One region of the Streptomyces saintjeani genome, then DNA from elsewhere that is predicted to be linked to it. Evidence: riboswitches for the same ligand, from Rfam matches in the RefSeq annotation. Region 1 holds a riboswitch; the other holds the start of a gene.
The links. Region 1 has a riboswitch for glycine ahead of gcvT (glycine cleavage system aminomethyltransferase GcvT). Riboswitches for the same ligand answer to the same signal wherever they lie in the genome.

Region 1 (10,817 bases):
GAGCCGCCACCGCTGTCGCTGTCTCCGCCACAGGCGGAAGCGCCCAGCGAGATCGCCAGGACCGACGCGATCGCGGCGGTCACTCTTCTGGTCTTCACCGAGGAAAGCCCCCTCTGTCGATGTAAATCACTGTGGGATCACTTGCTGCGAGGGTCGAGTGCGTCGCGCAGCCCGTCACCCAGCAGGTTGAACGCCAGGACGGTGATGAAGATCGCCAGTCCGGGCACGAACATGTACTGCGGATCAGCTGTGTAGAGATCCACGGCGTTGCTGAGCATTCCGCCCCAGGACGCCTGCGGCGGGGCGATACCGACCCCGAGGAAGCTCAGGCTGGCCTCGAAGAGGATGTTCGTCGGGATGATCAGCGTCGAGTAGACGAGGATCGGCGCGACGAGGTTCGGGAGGAGTTCGCGGAACAGGACGTACGGTCCGCGTGCGCCGAGGCTGTGCGCGGCTTCGACGAACTCCCGTTTGCGCAGGGTCATCGTCTGGGCGCGCACGATACGGCCGATGTACGGCCAGCTGAAGAAGCCGATCACGAAGATCAGTACGCAGATCCGCAGCGGGAGCCCGTTCAGGCCGAAGAAGCCGTCCTGGACGGAGGCCGAGATGGCGATGGCGAAGAGCAGCAGCGGGAAGGCGAGGAAGGTGTCCATCAGCCGGCTGATGATCGAGTCGACCCAGCCGCCGTAGTAGCCGGCGACGACCCCGAGGACCGTGCCGATGACCACCGACAGCAGGGTGGCGCCGCCCGCGACGAGCAGGGAGACCCAGGACCCGTCGATGATGCGGGCGAGCATGTCGCGGCCGTACTGCGGGTCGACGCCGAGCGGGTGGTCCCAGCTCATGCCGCCCCAGCCGCCGATGGGCGCCTGCATCGCCGGGTCGATGAGGTCCTGGTGGAACTCGTTCGGGTCGAGGCCGAAGACGGACTCGATGGGCTTGGCGAGGATCGCCATGAGGACGAGCAGGACGACGACGATGCCGCCGGCCACAGCCAGCTTGTCGCGCTTGAACCGGGTCCAGGCGATCTGGGTGAGTGAACGCCCTTCGATCTGGCTCTGGCTGGCCCCGGCGAGCACGGCCTCCGGCTGTGCTCCTGCCTCCGACCCGGTGGTCTCGATCGGTGCGGTCACAGTGCACTGACCCTTCCCGCCGGTGGTGACCGGCCTTACTCGCGTCTTATGGGAGGCGAGTCTTCAACGCGCTCGTGATCACGCGCCAGATGCGGCGCCGAAAGTATGCACAACCGTGATGCCGACCGTTGGCTTCCGTTATCCGAACAGTGGGTAACGGCCCTCGGACGAGGGCAAGTCGGTAATTCAGGGCACAGTAGCGTGTACCGGTTCGCTCTACGCGCGGAGATGAACACGGGTCGGTGTAACGAGCGGGTTTCCTGAGATGACGGAGCGTCAGGACGTACTCGTGGGTAGGAAGTGGCGCGTGGGGCGGATCAGTACGCGCCGGGGGTCGCCGGGTAGCCGTAACCGGCCGCCGGGGACTGCTGCGCCGGGGCGTGCGCCTCGCGGTCGTAGAACGGGCGGGCGTTGGCCCGCATCCACATGACGACCGGGTCGTACTCGTCGGTCATCGCGACCGTCGACACGGACAGGCCGTCGGGGACGGCGCCGATCGACTGCTGCATCATCGCGCGCACCGCGTCGACGGACTGCGGGGACGCGTCGTACACGTCCAGGCCGATCGACAGGTACGGCTGGCCCAGGGCCGGCTGGACCCAGGCGCGGCGCAGCGCCCTGATCGCGGGGGTGCGGTGGGCGTTCTGGCCGAGGAGGGCGTAGAAGTGCGGGATCTCCACCGCCGGGTCCGACAGGCGCAGCGGGCCGGGGGGCTGGCGGTCCAGGCCCGTCGCGATGCGGCGCAGGTCCGGCCAGGGGACGCCGACGCCGCCGCCCGGCGCGTGCGGGTTCAGCCACAGGCCGTGGCGGTCCGGGTACAGGGTGCGGGCCGCGTCGAGGCCGTCCACCACCTCGTACGAACGGTTCCAGCCGCTCGCGGACAGCTCCTGGGCGGACGTCACGCAGGGCGCGTACCCGTGGCCGTCCACCTCCATCGAGCCGTACTGGGCGTCCGGGGAGCCGGACTGGCCGTGCCACAGCAGCATCCAGACCTGGCCGGTGGTGGGGGTCGAGAGCGCGCGCAGGAGTGCCTCGTAGGCGTCGTAGCGGCCAGGCGTGACCTGGCGCAGCATGTGCTCGACCTGGCCGGCCGCAGCGGTGCCGCTCACGCTCACGTCTTTACCGACCCTTCGTAAAAATTGCCCCGTGTATGCCTGTTGCCCTGCGTCGGGGTCAAGCTTAAGCGCCCACGGGGGGTTCGCCGGTTGGGTGGACGACGGGTAGCGGACGGGTTTCTACCCGGTGCGGGAGTAGAACGGCCGGACGTTCGTCCTCAGCCACTCCCCCACCGGGTCCTGTGCCGCGTCCAGGAGGATCAGGTTGACTCCCCACGGGACCGGGACCCGGCCCAGCGCCCTGCCGAGCGCGTCCAGCGGGCGTTCGCCGAACTCGCCTTCCCAGTGGGTGAGTTCGACTCCTACGAACATCACCGGTTCCGAGGTCTCTATCGCCGCGAGGCAGCGGCGGGCCGTGAGGACCACTCCCGTCGCCTCGAACTCCCTGGACGCCTCCGTGAGGAAGTCCATCGGGTCGTCCTGCCAGTCCGGCTCGAAGAGGCGGACGCGGGCGCCGGAGGCCGTGCCGTGCAGGGGGGGGCGGTCCGCTCGGCAGAGGTCCGCCACCGCCTGCGGGGGGAGGGGGACGCCTACGACGCCGTCGGGGTTGAGGGCGATGCCGACCTGCGGGGGGAGGCCCTTCGCGAACTCGACCGCCGGGGCGATCGTGTACGCCATGTGGGAGCCGGTGACCTGGCGGAACTGTTCCTCGGAGGTGAAGACGGGGACGTACACCTGGCCTGCGACGTCGATCGTGGGGAGGTCGAGGGGGCCGCTGCGGGGGCCGCCGCCGTTGGGGAGCGGGATCCAGACGAAGCTGCGCGCGAGGACCTCGATTATTCGGCCGCCCGCTGACGGCACGCCCAGGGAGGCGGAGAGCACCTCCTCCAGCTCGTTCCCCGGCCAGCCGCCGTGGGAGTGGGGGTGTGCGGGGGCCGGGAAGTCGGTCGGGAAGTCCATCGCTGTATACCGCCTGCTGAAAACCGCTGTCGAAGAGGCAAAGCTTAAGGGGGCGCCGGGCAGGGCGGGTTCAGCCCCGGGTGAACGCGATCCTGCGCAGGACGTCGGCGGCCGGTCGGTCCAGGAGTATCGCCGCCTCGCAGCCGTCCGGCAGGTTCCCCTTCTCCACCGACCTGATCAGGCGGGACGCGGCGTGCCGGTGGCGCAGGAACGCGTACCGGGAGACGCCCCGGCCCCGCTCGCGCTGGCCCTCCAGGGCCGTGTCCGGGGTGACGTCCAGGAGGAGGAGGTGCAGGGTGCCGCCCCGGCGGCGGGACGCGCGGGCGAGCCAGTTCCGTACCCAGGACTGGGTGCCGCAGTCGTGGACGACGACGCCCTTGCCGGAGCGCAGGGCGCGCCACAGGCCCGCGTAGTGCGCGAGGCGGACGAGGGGGCGGTAGACGGCGTACGGCAGCCAGGCGGGCGTCCGCGCGTCCCAGCGGTCTCTCGTGTCCTGGGAGTCGATGCCGGTGCCGTGGACCGTGCGGCGCATCAGCGTGGACTTGCCGCTGCCGGGCAGGCCGGTGACGACGACGAGGTCGCGGGGGCCGAAGAGGAGGGCGTGCGGGCTGTGTCCTTCGCGGTCGCGCAGGTCGCGGACGACCGGCGCGGGGTGCCCGGCGCGGCTCTCCCTCGCGGGCGCCGCGGGCTGTGCGGGCAGCGCCGTCGCGTACGCCGTTGTCCTGTTCACCGTAGATCGTCCTCCCCTTGGAGCAGTCCCGTCAGTTACGGGTCTCCCCATAGACAGTAAAGAGAAGGTAATGGAATCTGTCTCGTGATTTGGTGCGCTTCCTGACACAGCCCCGTTACAGATCCGGCCTGCCGCGCGGCGGGGCCGGCGTGCGATGATGGCCGCGCCAACTGCATACCGGCCGTTCGAATCCGCGCGGGAGAGTCCCCGGCTTTTGTGTCGCCGGGGCGCCGAAGGAGCAAGTCCCTCCCTTGAATCTCTCAGGCACCGTTACCGCGTGGGCGAGGCACATCTGAAAAGCGGGCCGCCCCGGTGGTCCCACCCAAGGTGCAAGCCGTGTTCCCGCGAGGGTCACGGCGAACCTCTCAGGTTCCGATGACAGATGGGGAGGACCTTCCCGTATCCGTACGGGAAGCCCTTGCCCACCCCGTCACACCTGGGAGACGAACGCCCGATGACCAGCAGTTCCGCCGTACCCCGGCGTACCGCGCTCGATGCCCTGCACCGCTCGCTCGGCGCGACCATGACCGACTTCGCGGGCTGGGACATGCCGCTGCGCTACGGCTCGGAGCGCGAGGAGCACACCGCCGTCCGTACCCGCGCGGGGCTCTTCGACCTCTCGCACATGGGCGAGATCACCGTCACCGGGCCCGAGGCCGCGGCGCTGCTGAACTACGCGCTGGTCGGCGACCTCGCGGCGGTCAAGGTGGGCCGGGCCCGCTACACGATGATCTGCCGGGCCGACGGCGGCATCCTGGACGACCTGATCGTCTACCGGCTCGCCGAGACCGAGTTCATGGTCGTCGCGAACGCGTCGAACGCGCAGGTCGTGCTGGACGCGCTGACCGAGCGGGCCGCCGGGTTCGACGCGCTCGTGCGCGACGACCGGGACGCGTATGCGCTGATCGCCGTGCAGGGGCCGGAGGCTTCCGCGGTTCTGGGCGCACTCACCGACGCCGATCTCGCCGGGCTGAAGTACTACGCCGGGCTGCCGGGGACGGTCGCCGGGGTGCCGGCGCTGATCGCGCGGACCGGGTACACCGGTGAGGACGGGTTCGAGCTGTTCGTGGCGCCCTCCGACGCGGTGGCGCTGTGGGAGGCGCTGGCCGCCCGGGGTCCCGTCCCCTGCGGCCTCTCCTGCCGGGACACGCTGCGGCTCGAAGCGGGCATGCCGCTGTACGGGCATGAGCTGTCGACGGCCCTGACGCCCTTCGACGCCGGGCTCGGGCGGGTCGTGAAGTTCGGCAAGGACGGGGACTTCGTGGGGCGCGAGGCCCTCACCGAAGCCGCCGCGCTCGCCGAGCGCAAGCCGCCCCGGGTGCTGGTCGGGCTGGTCGCCGCCGGGCGGCGCGTGCCGCGTGCCGGGTACGACGTCGTCGCGGGCGGCGCCGTCATCGGCGAGGTGACCTCCGGCGCCCCCTCCCCCACGCTGGGCAGGCCGATCGCGATGGCGTACGTCGACGCGGCGCACGCGGCGCCGGGGACGGACGGGGTCGGCGTCGACATCCGGGGGAGCCACGAGGCGTACGAGGTCGTGGCTCTGCCGTTCTACCAGCGCCAGAAGTAGCTCTTCCGCAGTCCCCCATTCACCAGCACTCCCCCGCGTACAGGAGAATTCAGGCCATGAGCAACCCCCAGAACCTGCGCTACAGCAAGGAACACGAGTGGATCTCGCCCGCCGAGGACGGCGTGGCGACGGTCGGGATCACCGAGCACGCGGCGAACGCCCTCGGTGACGTCGTCTTCGTCGAGCTGCCGGCGGTCGGCGCCGCCGTGACCGCGGGCGAGTCCTGCGGCGAGCTGGAGTCGACCAAGTCGGTGAGCGAGCTGTACGCGCCGGTGGACGGTGAGATCACCGAGGTCAACCCGAACGTCTCGGAGGACCCGTCGCTGGTCAACTCCGAGCCGTTCACGGGGGGTTGGCTCTTCAAGGTGCGCGTCGCCGGTGAGCCGGACGACCTGCTGTCCGCCGACGAGTACACCGCCTACACCGCCGGCTGAGGAGTCGTACCCATGTCTGTCCTGAACACGTCCCTGCACGAGCTGGACCCGGAGATCGCCGCCGCCGTCGACGCGGAGCTCGGCCGGCAGCAGTCGACGCTGGAGATGATCGCCTCGGAGAACTTCGCTCCGCTGGCCGTCATGGAGGCGCAGGGGTCCGTCCTGACCAACAAGTACGCCGAGGGGTATCCGGGGCGGCGCTACTACGGCGGGTGCGAGCACGTCGACGTCGCCGAGCAGATCGCCATCGACCGGGTGAAGGAGCTGTTCGGGGCTCAGTGCGCGAACGTCCAGCCGCACTCGGGGGCTTCCGCGAACCAGGCGGCGCTCTTCGCGCTGGCCCAGCCCGGGGACACGATCCTCGGGCTCGACCTCGCGCACGGTGGCCATCTCACGCACGGGATGCGGCTCAACTTCTCCGGCAAGCAGTTCAATGTCGTCGCCTATCACGTGTCTCCCGAGACCGGGCTCGTCGACATGGAGGAGCTGGAGCGGCTCGCGCGCGAGCACCGGCCGAAGGTGATCATCGCCGGGTGGTCCGCCTATCCGCGTGAGCTGGACTTCGCGGAGTTCCGGCGGATCGCCGACGAGGTCGGGGCGTACCTGTGGGTCGACATGGCGCACTTCGCCGGGCTCGTGGCGGCGGGGCTGCACGCCAACCCGGTGCCGTACGCGGATGTGGTGACGTCCACGACGCACAAGACGCTGGGCGGGCCGCGCGGGGGGATCATCCTCGCGAAGTCGTCCTTCGCGAAGAAGCTCAACTCCTCGGTGTTTCCCGGGTTCCAGGGGGGTCCGCTGGAGCACGTCATCGCCGCGAAGGCCGTGTCGTTCAAGGTCGCCGGCTCCGAGGAGTTCAAGGAGCGGCAGCGGCGTACGGTGGAGGGGGCGCGGATTCTCGCCGCGCGGCTCACCGCCGATGACGCTCGCGCGGCCGGGGTAAACGTCCTGTCCGGTGGGACCGACGTCCACCTGATCCTCGTCGACCTGCGGGAGTCCGCGCTCGACGGGCAGCAGGCCGAGGACCGGCTCCACGAGGTCGGCATCACCGTCAACCGCAACGCCGTCCCGGACGACCCGCGTCCGCCGATGGTGACGTCCGGGCTGCGCATCGGGACGCCCGCGCTCGCCACGCGCGGCTTCACGGCCGAGGACTTCACCGAGGTCGCGGACGTCATCGCTCAGGCGCTGAAGCCGTCGTACGACGTGGAGGCGCTGCGGATCCGGGTGAAGGCGCTCGCGGACAAGCACCCGCTGTACCCGGCGCTGGGCAAGTAGGTCGGCAGGCCGGTCGGTCGGGGAGCGGGTCTTCGGGTCCGCTTCCGTCCGGGCGGGGGGGGCCTCGGGGCCGCTCCCGCCGGGGTGGGGGTGGGTCTTCGGGCCTCCTCCGCCGGAGTGGAGGCGGGTCTTCGGGCCTCCACCGCCGGGGTGGGGGCCTTCTGGTCCGCCCCGCCCGCATTCGTAGTCCCCGGCGTGGCACCCGACGTCGTGTGTTCTCGTCCTTTCTGGTTGGAGTCTCCGTGGCCATCTCCGTGTTCGACCTCTTCTCGGTCGGTATCGGTCCTTCGAGTTCGCACACGGTCGGTCCGATGCGGGCGGCGCGGATGTTCGCGCGGCGGCTGCGGAGCGAGGGGGTGCTCGGGTCGGTCGCGTCCGTGCGGACGGAGCTGTACGGGTCGCTGGGGGCGACCGGTCACGGCCACGGGACGCCGAAGGCCGTACTCCTCGGCCTGGAGGGCAACTCGCCGCGCACGGTCGACGTCGAGGGCGCGGACGAGCGGGTGGAGGCCATCAAGTCCACCGGTTCGCTGCGGCTGTTGGGCGAGCGGGAGATCGCGTTCTCCTTCGACGACGACCTGATCCTCCACCGGCGCAAGGCACTTCCGTACCACGCGAACGGGATGACCCTCTGGGCGTACGACGCTTCCGGCGCCGAAGTCCTCACGCGGACCTACTACTCCGTGGGCGGCGGGTTCGTGGTCGACGAGGAGGCGGTCGGCGCGGATCGCATCAAGCTGGACGACACGGCGCTCAAGTACCCGTTCCGTACGGGGGACGAACTCCTGCGCCTGACACAGGAGACGGGGCTCTCCATCTCGTCCCTGATGCTGGAGAACGAGCGGGCCTGGCGGACCGAGGACGAGATCCGCGCCGGGCTGCTGGACATCTGGCGGGTGATGCAGGCGTGCGTGTCGCGGGGCATGTCCCGGGAGGGAATCCTCCCCGGGGGCCTGCGAGTTCGACGCCGGGCCGCCATGACGGCTCGTCAACTCCGCGCCGAGGGCGATCCGTTGGCCCGCTCGATGGAGTGGATCACGTTGTACGCCATGGCCGTGAACGAGGAGAACGCGGCGGGCGGGCGGGTCGTGACCGCGCCCACGAACGGCGCCGCCGGGATCATCCCCGCCGTCCTGCACTACTACATCAACTTCGTGCCCGGCGCGGACGAGGACGGCGTGGTGCGCTTCCTTCTCGCGGCCGGGGCGATCGGGATGCTGTTCAAGGAGAACGCGTCCATCTCCGGTGCGGAGGTCGGCTGTCAGGGGGAGGTCGGCTCGGCGTGCTCGATGGCCGCCGGCGCCCTCGCCGAGGTCCTCGGGGGGTCGCCGGAACAGGTCGAGAACGCCGCCGAGATCGGGATGGAGCACAATCTCGGGCTCACCTGCGATCCCGTGGGGGGGCTGGTCCAGATTCCGTGCATCGAGCGGAACGGGATGGCCGCGGTGAAGGCGGTGACCGCGGCGAAGATGGCGATGCGGGGGGACGGGTCGCACAAGGTGTCTCTCGACAAGGTCATCAAGACGATGAAGGAGACGGGGGCGGATATGAGCGTGAAGTACAAGGAGACGGCCCGGGGTGGGCTGGCGGTGAACATCATCGAGTGTTGAGGGGGCGGGCCCTGAGCAGCGGCTTCTCCGATCCGTGTGCTTTGGAACGTCGTAACGAGTGGACACGGAGGTTGTGAACTGGTGCGATCGGAAGAACGGGCTCGCCTCTGCCGGAGCGGCGGCTCCGCCGGTGGACAGACGCCTTTGGAGCGGCACGCTCGTACGCGTCAATGACGAGGACGAATAGGAGACGTTGACACCGACGGGCGCCCTCGACGGCAGCCATGGCCCGCTCGTGGTCGGTGACGGGTACCTCTGTCAGGCCCCGTGCGGCAGCCCGTGCGACGACCGCCGAGATCAGGGCGTCCAGGTCGTGGTCACCGGTGTGTGGCCAGCCCCCACCGGATGAGCGCGAACGCCGGGCAGACCTCGGCAACTGCGCCCGAGCCGTCGCGCGGGGGGGGGGCGGCCATCGGCGTACGCCGCGTGGTTGGCGAGCGGGGGCGGCTCGGCGTCGGTCCGGTGCGCAGTGAGCAGGGCTGTGAAGGCGGCCGGCCGGCCCAGGGGAGAGTCCAGCCCCGTCCTCTCCAGGGACCGCATCGCTGTCAACCGGTCGTCGTGCCTCGCGGGAAGCAGTTCAGCCGCAGGCCGCCGCCCCCACGTCACGCGGCACACACCCGTGGTTCCGGTGCGCCCGGCCGGATCAATGGCGCCGCCCTGCGCCGATCAGGAATCCCCGGAATCAGCCGGTGCCGCTCGGCGCCTCGTCCACTTCGCCGCGCGACCGAGCAGGGATCACCCGAGCGTCGTGGGCGCCGCCTTCCGGGGCAGCCGCCGGTCATCACATCGCACCCGCAGGATGGCCTGGACCACGCTGTTCCCGGTCCTCTGCCACCGACGTCGGAGAATTTCGTCACGAGTGCAACCAATCCACGTGGCCGACGGGAACGGATTACGCCCGGACATGTCCCGACGGTGGAGGCCCTCGGTGGAAGAAGCGGTACATATCATCAGAAACCCCTCTGCGGGGCCCGACCTACAGGAACTCGTGGGGCAGGTGGCTCTGGGGAACGAGGACGCGTTCGCCCGCGTGTACGACATCGTCGCGGGCCCGGTCCTGGGCGTCGTGCGTGCCGTCCTGCGGGATCACGCGCAGTCGGAGGAGGTGGCGCAGGAGGTCCTGGTGGAGGTCTGGCGGACAGCTCCCCGCTACCGGCCCGATCGCGGAACGGCGGTCAACTGGATCCTCACCCTGGCGCACCGCCGGGCGGTGGACCGGGTCCGTTCGGTGGACGCCGCGACGGCCCGGGACCACAAGGCCGCGCTGCTCGACAAGGTGCCGGAGTACGACGAGGTGGCCGAGCATGTCGAGGCACGGCTGGAGCGGGAACAGGTGCGGCGCTGCCTGCGCACGCTGACCGAGCTCCAGCACCAGTCCGTCACGCTCGCCTACTACCGGGGCCTGACCTACCGCGAGGTCGCCGAGGCACTGGAGATCCCGCTCGGGACCGTGAAGACCCGACTGCGCGACGGACTGATCCGGCTGCGCGACTGCCTGGGGGTGACCGCGTGACGACCATCGATCTGCACCGGCTGACAGGCGCGTACGCCCTGCACGCCCTGTCCGACGAGGAGAACGCCTCGTTCGAACGCCACCTCGCAGGCTGCGAGCCCTGCGCGCAGGAGACGGCCGAGCTCAGCGCGACCGCCGCCCGTCTGGGCCTGGCCGTCACCACGCGTCCGGCCCCGGCACTGCGCGAGCAGGTGCTGCGCCGGATCACCACCGTCCGCCAGGAGGGGCCCGGCGCGTCCGTCCGGGTCCCTCCGGTGCGTGCCGGGCTGAAGTCCCCGCTGGTGTCCCGGTGGGCGCTCGCCGCTTGCCTCGCGGCGGCCACGGCGCTCGGCGGGACGGCCGTGTGGCAGCACCAGCAGGCCGCGGACGCCCGCGCCGAGGCACGCCAGTCGTCCCGGAGCGCCGACGAGATCGCCGCTGTCCTGTCCGCGCCGGACGCCCGGACCCGGGCGTCCGGGCTGGCCGGCGGCGCCACCGGCACGGTCGTCGTCTCCCGCAGCCGGGACAGGGCCGTGTTCGCCGTCTCGGGAATGG
Region 2 (10,817 bases), 5.0 Mb from region 1:
CCCCCACTCCCCGGCCCCCACCTTCTCGATCTCCCCCCGAATGGCGATCATCGCCGCACAGAACCGATCCAGCTCGGCCAGATCCTCGGACTCGGTGGGCTCGATCATCAGCGTCCCGGCAACGGGGAACGACATGGTCGGCGCATGGAACCCGTAGTCGATGAGCCGCTTGGCGACATCATCGACGCTCACCCCGGTCGCCTTGGCCAGGGGCCGCAGATCGATGATGCACTCGTGGGCGACCAGCCCCCCGGGCCCGGTGTAGAGCACGGGATAGTGAGGCTCAAGCCGCTTGGCGATGTAGTTCGCGGACAGCACGGCGACCTGAGTGGCCCGCTTCAGCCCTTCCCCGCCCATGAGCCGCACATAGGCCCAGGAGATGGGAAGAATCCCGGCAGACCCCCAGGGCGCGGCGGAAACAGGCCCCACCCCGGTAGCGGGCCCGGCCTCGCTCTGCAAGGGATGGTTGGGCAGATAGGGCGCGAGATGAGCCCGCACAGCCACAGGCCCGACGCCAGGCCCACCCCCACCGTGAGGAATGCAGAACGTCTTGTGCAGATTCAGATGGGAAACGTCCCCACCGAAATGCCCGGGCTTGGCCACCCCGACGAGCGCGTTCAGATTGGCCCCGTCGACATAGACCTGCCCACCGGCCTCATGGACGAGCCCGCAGATCTCCCCGACATGTTCCTCGAACACCCCGTGGGTGGACGGATAGGTGATCATCAGCACCGCGAGCTCGTCCCGGTACTGCCCGATCTTCCCCCGCAGATCCTCGACGTCGACCTCCCCGTCCTCGGAGGTCTTGACGACGACGACCTTCATCCCGGCCATCACCGCACTGGCCGCGTTGGTCCCATGGGCGGACGACGGAATGAGACACACGGTCCGCTGAAGATCCCCGTTGGCCCGGTGATAGGCCCGTACGGCGAGCAGCCCCGCCAACTCCCCCTGCGACCCGGCGTTGGGCTGGAGGGACACCTTGTCGTACCCGGTGACCTCGGCGAGCTGATCCTCCAGCTCGCGGATGAGCGTGAGGTATCCCCCGGCCTGCTCGACCGGCGCGAAGGGATGCAGCTGCCCGAACTCGGGCCAGGTGACCGGCTCCATCTCGGTCGTCGCGTTGAGCTTCATCGTGCAGGACCCGAGCGGAATCATCCCCCGGTCGAGCGCGTAGTCCCGATCGGCGAGCCGCCGCAGGTACCGCAGCATGGCGGTCTCGGACCGGTGCTGGTGGAACACGGGATGGGCCAGGACCTCGTCCCGCCGCAACACCTCGTCGCCCAGCCCCTCCTGAGCCGAAGCGTCGAACGAGTCCACATCCCCGGAAACCCCGAACGCCTGCCACACGATGCCGAGCTGGTCCCGCGTGGTGGTCTCGTCACAGGCGATGGACACATGGTCCTCGTCGACGAACCGCAGGTTCACCCCACCGTCCCGAGCGGCCTCGACGACCTGAGCCGCACCGCCGGGCACCCGCGCCAGCACCGTGTCGAAATAGGCCCGGTGGACGACGTCGACGCCCCCGATCCGCAGCCCCTCGGCGAGGACGGTGGCGTACCGATGCGTCTTCCAGGCGATCTGGCGCAGCCCGTCGGGCCCGTGGTACACGGCGTACATCCCGGCCATGACCGCGAGCAGCACCTGCGCCGTACAGATGTTGCTGGTCGCCTTCTCCCGCCGGATGTGCTGCTCGCGCGTCTGGAGCGCCAGCCGGTACGCCCGGTTGCCGTCCGCGTCGACGGACACCCCGACGAGCCGCCCGGGCAGGCTCCGCGCGAACTTCTCGTGCACGGCCATGTATCCGGCGTGCGGCCCCCCGAACCCCATCGGCACCCCGAACCGCTGCGTGGTCCCGACGGCGATGTCCGCCCCCAGCTCCCCGGGCGAGGTCAGCAGGGTCAACGCCAGCAGATCGGCGGCGACGGTGACGAGCGCACCCACCGCGTGCGCCTGCTCGACGAGCGGCTTGATGTCCCGTACGACGCCGGAGGCGCCGGGGTACTGGATCAACACCCCGTTGATCTCCCGCCCGGCGACCTCGGCCGGGATCCCGTCGCTGAGGTCGGCGACGACGACCTCGACGCCGGTCGGCTCGGCCCGCGTCCGGATCACGGCGACGGTCTGCGGGAACGCGTCCGCGTCGACGAGGAAGAGGCCCTTCTTGTTCTTCCCCATCCGCAGCGACAGCGCCATCGCCTCGGCGGCGGCCGTCCCCTCGTCCAGCAGCGAGGCCCCGGACGTCGGCAGCCCGGTCAGATCGGCCACCATCGTCTGGAAGTTGAGGAGCGCTTCGAGGCGTCCTTGGGAGATCTCCGGCTGGTACGGCGTGTACGCGGTGTACCAGGCGGGGTTCTCCATCACGTTCCGCAGGATGACGGGCGGCGTGAACGTCCCGTAGTACCCGAGCCCGATCATCGACCCGAGCACCTGGTTGCGGCCGGCCAGCTCCCGCAGCTCGGCGAGCACCTGCGCCTCGCTCCGCGCGCCCGGCAGGTCCAGCGCGGCGACGTTCTTGATGGCGTCCGGTACGGCGGCGGCGGTCAGCTCGTCCAGCGAGCCGTACCCGACCTGCGCGAGCATCTTGGCCTGGGCCTCGCGGTCGGGCCCGATATGGCGCTGTTCGAAGGGAACGCCCTGCTCCAGGGCGCTGAGCGGGGTACGGGGAGGGGTCATGAGGGGGCCTCCTGGCCGAGACGACCTTCGGTGGCACCACGGCTGTGGGGTGCCCGAACGGCCTCCCCCTCTGTCATCTCGACCTGAGAGCTTCACCGGCCGCCCGAGAGCGCCCGGCTTTCACCGTCGGTGAGAGCGGACGCCGTCGACATCCGCCCTGCTTTCCAGAGTGACCTCGCCCGTGCGGTACGTGAGCCTGAGAGATTCCGGGGAGGAGTTGCTCCTTCGGCGCCTCCGCACGATCCGGAGGACTCTCCCGCACAGGGTCGACAGCCACTTTCACCTTACCAGCGAGGTCAACGCCCCAGCCTTCGAGTGGCCACCGGGCCCGAAGTGCTCTTTCGTAGTCCTTACGACGACTTTCCGGTGACGACGACCGACGACGGCTTCGGCCGCCCCGCGACCAGTGGAGGGCCCGTGCAGACCGACATCGATCCGCGCAACCTGATCGGCCGCAAGGCGTACGACCGGCACGGCGCGAAGATCGGCACGATCGACGAGGTCTACCTCGACGACGCGACCGGCGTCCCGGAGTGGGCCGCCATAAGGACGGGCCTGTTCACCCGCGACGCCTTCGTCCCCCTGGAGACCAGCGAACTCGTCGAGGGCACCCTGCACGTCCCCTACGACCGCGCCCTCATCAAGGACGCCCCCGACTTCGGCGTGGGCCGCCACCTCTCCCCCGCCCAGGAACTCCAGCTCTACCACCACTACGGCATGGACACCGTCGCCCCCACCCCACCGGAGGACCGCGACTTCGGCACCATCGCCGGCGACGACCCGCCCGCCTAGCCGCAGCACCCTAGACCCCCTGCGCACAGGCGCCCCCCGCCGCCAACGGCAACGCCTCCGCCTGCTCCAACTCCGGATCGTCGACCCGGAACGTCCGCACCCGCCCCGGCACCGCATCCCCCGGCGTCTCGAACCGCACGGTCACCCGCCCCACCCCGCTCCCCTGCACCCACCCCTGCCCGAACCCGGCGTGCCGCACATCCTGCCCCGGCCACCACCGATGCTCGACGGGCACCGCCTCCACGACCACCTCCCCCGGCATCTGAGGCGCCTCCTCCTCGTCCCGCACCTCCTCCGCGGCCTGCGCGAACAGGTCCTCCTGCGTGAAGTCGGCGAGCCCCGACACCCCGACCCCGAGCAGCCGCACCCCGCCGGTCGTGTCCACGGACTCCAGCAGCCGCGCCGCGGCCTCCCGCACGACCGCCGGATCGTCGGTGGGCCCGCGCAGCGTCTCGGACCGGGTCAGCGTCGAGAAGTCGTACCGCCGCACCTTCAGCACGATCGTCCGCCCCGACAGCCGGGCCTCCCGCAGCCGGTGCACGCACCGGTCCGCGAGCCGCCGCACCTCGAACCCGACCCGCAGCCGGTCATGGATGTCCACGTCGTACGTGTCCTCCACGGACACCGACTTGGTCTCCCGCTCGGCGACCACGGGCCGGTCGTCGCGCGCGAGCGCCATCGCGTACAGCCCCTGACCGTGCGCCTTGCCGAGCAGCCGGACGAGTTCGTCCTCGCCCGCCCCGGCGATCTCGTCGACCGTGGTGATCCCGGCCCGGCGCAGATGGTCGCCGGTGGCCGGGCCGACCCCGGGCAGTGTCCGCACCGGCATCGGCCCGAGCAGCGCGCGTTCCGTACCCGGCTCGATCAGCAGCAGGCCGTCCGGCTTGGCCCGCTCGGAGGCGATCTTCGCGAGCATCTTGGACGCCGCGAGCCCCACCGACCCCGTCAGGCCCGTGACGGCCCGTATGTCCGCCCGCAGCCTGCTCCCCGTCTCCCGCGCCGACGCGCTGTCCCGGGCCGCCCCCTCGGCCTCCAGGTCCACGAACGCCTCGTCCAGGCTGAGCGGCTCCACCAGCGGCGACAGCTCCCGCAGCAGCCCCATCACCTGCTCGCTGATCGCCCGGTAGACCCCGAACCGCGGAAAGAGATACGCCGCGTTGGGCGCGAGCCTGCGCGCCTGCGCCATCGGCATCGCCGAGTGCACCCCGAACACCCGGGCCTCGTACGACGCGGTCGCCACCACCCCGCGCGGCCCGAGCCCGCCGACGACGACCGCCTTCCCGCGCAGGCTCGGCTTGGCCGCCTGCTCCACCGAGGCGTAGAAGGCGTCCATGTCGAGGTGCAGGACCGTCGGCGCGTTTCTCACATCTCCGATGCTGCACCACGCCACTGACAACGGGCCCGAACACGCGCCCGAGAACGCCGTCAGACCGCCTTGTGCCGCCGCCGCGCCAGCTCGTCCGCCGGGTTGTGCCCGACCAGGGTCTCGCCGGTGTCGACCCGCTCGCCGTGCAGCTGCGACAGCGCGCCCTCCACGTCCCGCCAGACCACGCCGACGGCGATCCCGAAGACGCCCTGGCCGCCCTGGAGCAGCGCGTGGACCTCGTCCGGCGAGGTGCACTCGTACACAGTCGCGCCGTCGCTCATGAGGGTCATGCGCTCCAGGTCGCGGAAGCCCTGTTCCCTCAGATGCAGCACCGCGCCGCGGATGTTCTGGAGGGACACGCCGGTGTCGAGGAAACGCTTCACGATCTTCAGGACGACGACGTCCCGAAAACTGTAGAGGCGCTGGGTCCCCGACCCGTAGGCGGGCCGCACGCTCGGCTCGACGAGCCCGGTGCGTGCCCAGTAGTCCAGTTGCCGGTAGGTGATGCCCGCGGCTGCACACGCCGTCGGACCTCGGTAGCCGATCTCCTCGGACGCCATCGCCGCCGCCCCCTTGCTGCTGCTCGGCACGGCCGCCGGGCGCTGGGGAGCGTGATCGGCCGCGCTGCCGTGAAGCCGGTACGGGCCATTTCCCCCGAACCCTCGTCCGGGGGCACCCCCAGCCGTACCGTCGCCGCTGCTTCTCACGCCGACCTCCGTCCTTGACCTGCCTTCTCGACGGTAGGCAGTCACCAGGGGTGCGTCAACGATCGCCACACTCGGCACGCCGAGTGATAATCACCCTGGGAGTGGTTTCCCGCGCCCCACCGCGGGGAAAGGCTAGCCGAATGCGCTGAGACGATGCCGTAGGACGCTCTCACTGGCCGCTGGCAATTGCCGAACCGAGACGCCATCGTCACCGACGAGTGTCCGGCGGACGGGTCACTGGTTGCTGGTGCCGAAGTCCTCGGGCGAGATCTGGTCGAGGAACTCGCGGAACTTCTCCACCTCGTCCTCCTGCTCGTCCGGGATGGCGATGCCCGCGTCGTCGAGCACCGTGTCGCTGCCGTAGATCGGCGTGCCGGTGCGCAGGGCGAGCGCTATGGCGTCGGACGGGCGGGCGCTGACCTCGACACCGCTGGCGAAGACCAGCTCGGCGTAGAAGACGCCTTCCCTGAGGTCCGTGATGCGCACTTCGGTCAGCTCCTGGCCGACGGCCTCCAGCACGTCCTTGAACAGGTCGTGGGTGAGGGGCCGGGCGGGGGCCATGCCCTGCTGGGCGAAGGCGATCGCGGTCGCCTCCCCCGGTCCGATCCAGATGGGGAGGTAACGGTCGCCTCCCACTTCGCGCAGGAGCACGATCGGTTGGTTGGAGGGCATTTCGACCCGGACACCTACGACATCGAGCTCGTTCACACAGCAACCCTAGGCCGTGCCCGGGACGTTTGGGTAGTCGGGCCCCTACCGGACGGCCGATCCGCCCAGGGCGAACGCCCGTGTCAGGGCAGCCGCACCCCGAGGGCGGTCTGCACCAGCGCGGAGTGCAGCCGGACCGTCAGCAAGGCGAGTTCCTTCGTACGGGCCTGGGCGAGGGCCCGCGTCTGGGGGTTGCGGTGCAGCCGCAGCGGGGCGACGACCTGGTCGACGAGCCCGGCCTCGCGATCCGCCGCCGCCTTCATCACCCGAAGGTGTCGCGGCTCGATCCCGAAGCGCCCGAGTTCCACGACGAGCGCGGCGACGGTGGCCGTCTCGGCGTCGTACACGCCGTCCTCCAGGGGGACGACGAGGCCGTAGGACTCCCACTCGGCGAGTTCCCGCTCGTCGATGCCGGCGGCGGCCAGCAGCTCGGCGCGGCCGATGCGGGCGACGGTGGGGGTGTCACCGGGGTCGGGGACGGGTTCGCCGTCCCGCTGCCTGCCCACGGTCGGCAGGGGGACGGCCTCGCCGCGCTCCAGGGCCTCCAGGTGCTCCCGGATGACCTTGAGCGGCAGGTAGTGGTCCCGCTGGAGCCGCAGGATGCGAGCGAGCCGCTCGACGTCCCGCGGACTGAACTTCCGGTACCCCGAGGGGGTCCGCTCGGGCTCGACGAGCCCTTCCGACTCCAGGAAGCGGATCTTGGAGACGGTGACTTCGGGGAATTCGTCCCGCAGCACGTTCAGCACGGCGCCGATGCTCATCGGCCCGGCCTCCGTGGCGGCGGTGCCGTCTCCGGCACCGCCCCTCGGTGTTCTCAGCATGGACCTTCCCTGGGAGAACCCCCGGACGAGTCCGGGGCGGGTCAGTAACCGCGCTGGCTCGCGTAGAAGACCAGGCGGTACTTGCCGATCTGCACCTCGTCGCCGTTGTTCAGCGCGACCTCGTCGATCCGCTCGCGGTTGACGTAGGTGCCGTTGAGACTGCCGACGTCCGCGACCTTGAACGAGCCGTCCGGGCCACGCCGGAACTCCACGTGGCGGCGCGAGACCGTCACGTCGTCCAGGAAGATGTCGCTCTGCGGGTGACGGCCGGCCGTCGTCAGGTCGCCGTCCAGCAGGAAGCGGCTGCCCGAGTTGGGACCCCGGCGGACCACCAGCAGGGCCGAGCCCAGCGGCAGCGCCTCGACGGCGGCCTGCGCCTCGGGCGACAGCGCCGGGAGCGCGGTCTGGCCGGTGACCTCGGAGTCGTACGCCTCAAGGCCGGAGATGGAGATGGTGGAGGTCGTCTCCGAGGCGCGCTCGGGCGTCACACCCGGACGCAGCGGGGCGCCGCAGTTGGAACAGAAGCGACTGTTCTCCGCGTTGCGGTTACCGCACCTCGAACACACCAGGGCCGACATAGGGGAAAACCCTCCACCCGCACTTGAGGCTGACGGTTGTCCGAAACCTATGTCGCCGGACTGCGCAGGGTCAACAGACGCCGCGCCCTGACCTCCGGGAATGTCACCCCCAGCCACCTGATCGCGGAACAGCGGACGCTGACCCTCGTCGCCTGGCTGTGCGCGATGGCGGGCGGTGGCGTTCTCGCCGCCCTCTCCTCGCGCGCTCTTGCCGAACAACTTCGCAAACAACTTCACGGGCGATTCCCCTTGACCGAAACAGACCCGCCCGTGGGGCAGGACGAACCCTGACTCAATACACCGGCCGACCCGGACACCTTCACAACGTCCGTATCCACCAGACAGTTTCCACCACCGACCACCCGATCGGTGCGCCGACCCCCCGCAACCTCGTGCCCCTGCCGGACGGCCCGCATGCACCCCCGGTTCACCGGGACGACGACCGAGCGTAGTCAGGCTGCTTCGCCGCCCGCAAGGCGTCCACAACGATCTTGTCGGATCGCTCCACGGTGACCGTGGCCTGCTCCTTCTCCAGGGTCTGCACCACACCTCCCGGGATGTTGAGCGCCGGTTCCAGATCCTCGGGCTTGCCGATGACCTGGAAACGATACGGAGTGCGGATCTGGTTCCCGTCCACGCTCACTCCGTTGTCGCCGTCCGTGAAATACGTCCCGGCGACGACGCGTACGCCGTTCACCTGGATCGCCTCCGCCCCGGCCGCGCGCAGCTCCTGGATCGCGTCGAGCAGCATGTCCGCCTCGACCGTCCCCTTCGTGTCGTCGATGGTCATCGTGATACCCGGCCCCTGGGCCGCCACCGTGCCCGCGAGGATGCCGAGTTGCCTCTCCTTCTCGATCGTCTGCTTCCGGGCCTCCTCGGCCTGGTCGGAGCTGTTCTCCAGCTCCTGACGCTGCTTGTCGAGCCCGGTCTTCTCGTCCTCAAGACGCCTGCTGCGGTCGTCCAGTTCATCGAGGATCCGTACGAGGTCCTCCTGGCGTGCGCCGCGCAGCGCGTTGTCGCTGTCACTGTTGGAGGCGACCTGGACGGCGAGTCCGAAGCCGAGGCCGAACAGCAGCAGGGCGACGATCAGCTGAGCGCGCGTCACCCGGGGCGGCCACAGCCCCTGCGCGAGGCGCTGACGGCCGGTCGCCTCGGGCCCGGCGGGCGGCTCGTCGGCCTCGCGCGCGGGCGCCGCCTCGATCTCCTGCGGCAGTTCCCTGCGCAGCCGGTTGCCGGGTTCCCGCTCTCCTTGGCTCATCGGGGTCACGCCCGGAAGACGTGCCGGCGGATCGCCGCGGCGTTCGAGAAGATCCGGATGCCGAGGACCACCACGACACCCGTCGACAACTGGGCGCCCACGCCCAGCTTGTCGCCCAGGAACACGATCAGCGCGGCGACGACCACGTTCGACAGGAACGACACCACGAAGACCTTGTCGTCGAAGATGCCGTCGAGCATGGCCCGCAACCCGCCGAAGACGGCGTCCAGCGCCGCCACCACGGCGATCGGCAGATACGGCTCGACGGCGGCCGGAACCTCGGGCCGGACCAACAGGCCGGCCACGACTCCCACGACGAGGCCCAGTACGGCGATCACGATGTGCCTTTCTCACTTCTCGGCTGTGCGGTTCGGACGATCACACTCGGCGCCGCGGGAAGCCGCAGGTCCTTCTCCGTGGAGATGGCCGTCCGAATGCCGTAGTTCTCCTGGAGAGCGTTCAGATACAGGCCGTCCGCGCTGTTCTGGAACCGGGTGCTCAGCTTGTCCCCGTCCCCCACGGCGAGCACCGTGTAGGGCGGCACCAGCGGCTTGTTGTCGACCAGTATCGCCTCCCCCGCGGCCCTGATCGCCGACAGCGCCGTCAGCCGCTGCCCGTTGACGGAGACGGCCTCCGCGCCGGACTCCCACATGCCGTTGACGACCCGCTGGAGATCCCGGTCGCGCACCCGCCCGGTGTCCGAGAAACCGGACGTCTCGCGCGGGTCGGCGCCCCCGCCCGTGGTCGCCTCCTTGGCGTCGTCCACGACGAGCTTGACGCCAGGACCGTGCACGGCGACGGCCCCCGACAGGATGCCCACCAGGTCCGCCCGGCCGCTGCCGCCGCTGTTCTCCAGGGCCTGGCGCTGACGGGCGCTCACCTCGTCCCGGAGGGTGTCCACGGTCTTCTCCAGCTTGTCCGCGGTCTCCGTCTCCCGGTCGATCCGGTCGATCAGCTCCTGGCGCTCCTTGGCCACCACAGGGGCCGACACCCGCGCCTGGGCCGCGCCCACGGTCACGACGAGCGCCGCGAGCACCAGCCCGCCGGCCAGCCCGAGTTTCGCCTTCAGCGTCTTGGGCAGGCCGCCAGTCCCCTCGGCCTTCCGGCGCGCGGCGGCCTCGGCGTAGCCCTCGTCGAGGCTGTGGTCCATGACGTTGGTGAGCAGCGACATGGAGGCGTCCGGACGCGACGCGCGCGCGGGTGTGCTCCGAACGGGGGGCTGCTGCGGCATGCCGCACATCGTCGCACGTCGCGGCCACTGCTTCCGAACGGCCCCACCGGCGTGCCGGACAGGCCCCCTTGGGGACACTTGTCCGGCACGCGCGGGTGCCCGGCTTCAGCTGCCGGCGCCGTCCACCACCGACGACCACTCGTCCAGCAGGGCCTGCGCGGAGGCGTCGTCCGGCCCCTCGGCCCACAGATGGGTGACCGCCTCGGCCGGATCGGGCAGCACCATCACCCAGCGCCCGTCCGTCTCGACCACCCGCACGCCGTCCGTGGTGTCCACGAAGCGCTCTCCGGCCTCTTCGACGACCCGCCGCATCACGAGCCCCTTGACGGCCCACGGGGTCGCCACATCACGCTTCAGGACGTGCGCCCGCGGAATCCGCGCATCGATCTGACTCAACGTCAACTGCGTCCGCGCGACCAGCCCGATCAGCCGTACGAAGGCGGCGGTCCCGTCGAACACCCCGCTGAACTCCGGGATGATGAACCCGCCCTTGCCGTCCCCGCCGAAGATCGTCGCCTCCTCGCGCCCGACCCGCGTCAGGTCGTCCGGCGACGTCGTCGTCCACTCGACCTGCGTGCCGTGGTACGCCGCGACCTGCTCGGCGATCCGCGTCGTCGTCACCGGCATCGCCACCCGCCCGCTGCGCCGCTCGGCGGCCACCAGGTCGAGCATCACCAGCA

Region 2: linked by a shared signal. The riboswitch ahead of gcvP (aminomethyl-transferring glycine dehydrogenase) and the one ahead of gcvT (glycine cleavage system aminomethyltransferase GcvT) in region 1 are both predicted to bind glycine.

Annotation. Positions count from the first base shown of each region.
Region 1 covers NZ_CP189624.1:6,641,095-6,651,911, reverse strand. The annotation lists gene ACQCO7_RS30390 (ABC transporter substrate-binding protein) at 1-98, opposite strand, end outside; gene ACQCO7_RS30385 (ABC transporter permease) at 138-1,136, opposite strand; gene ACQCO7_RS30380 (enhanced serine sensitivity protein SseB C-terminal domain-containing protein) at 1,454-2,251, opposite strand; gene ACQCO7_RS30375 (enhanced serine sensitivity protein SseB) at 2,372-3,151, opposite strand; gene ACQCO7_RS30370 (AAA family ATPase) at 3,222-3,881, opposite strand; glycine riboswitch at 4,068-4,167, shown strand; glycine riboswitch at 4,168-4,273, shown strand; gene gcvT (glycine cleavage system aminomethyltransferase GcvT) at 4,336-5,448, shown strand; gene gcvH (glycine cleavage system protein GcvH) at 5,505-5,882, shown strand; gene glyA (serine hydroxymethyltransferase) at 5,895-7,160, shown strand; gene ACQCO7_RS30350 (L-serine ammonia-lyase) at 7,403-8,770, shown strand; gene ACQCO7_RS30345 (sigma-70 family RNA polymerase sigma factor) at 9,699-10,283, shown strand; gene ACQCO7_RS30340 (anti-sigma factor) at 10,280-10,817, shown strand, end outside.
Region 2 covers NZ_CP189624.1:1,622,901-1,633,717, forward strand. The annotation lists gene gcvP (aminomethyl-transferring glycine dehydrogenase) at 1-2,676, opposite strand, end outside; glycine riboswitch at 2,737-2,850, opposite strand; glycine riboswitch at 2,851-2,945, opposite strand; gene ACQCO7_RS07160 (PRC-barrel domain-containing protein) at 3,094-3,468, shown strand; gene ACQCO7_RS07165 (DNA polymerase IV) at 3,479-4,834, opposite strand; gene ACQCO7_RS07170 (MerR family transcriptional regulator) at 4,894-5,541, opposite strand; gene ACQCO7_RS07175 (bifunctional nuclease family protein) at 5,776-6,249, opposite strand; gene ftsR (transcriptional regulator FtsR) at 6,333-7,070, opposite strand; gene ACQCO7_RS07185 (FHA domain-containing protein) at 7,112-7,993, opposite strand; gene ACQCO7_RS07190 (DUF881 domain-containing protein) at 8,076-8,906, opposite strand; gene ACQCO7_RS07195 (small basic family protein) at 8,912-9,244, opposite strand; gene ACQCO7_RS07200 (DUF881 domain-containing protein) at 9,241-10,077, opposite strand; gene ACQCO7_RS07205 (mannose-1-phosphate guanyltransferase) at 10,243-10,817, opposite strand, start outside.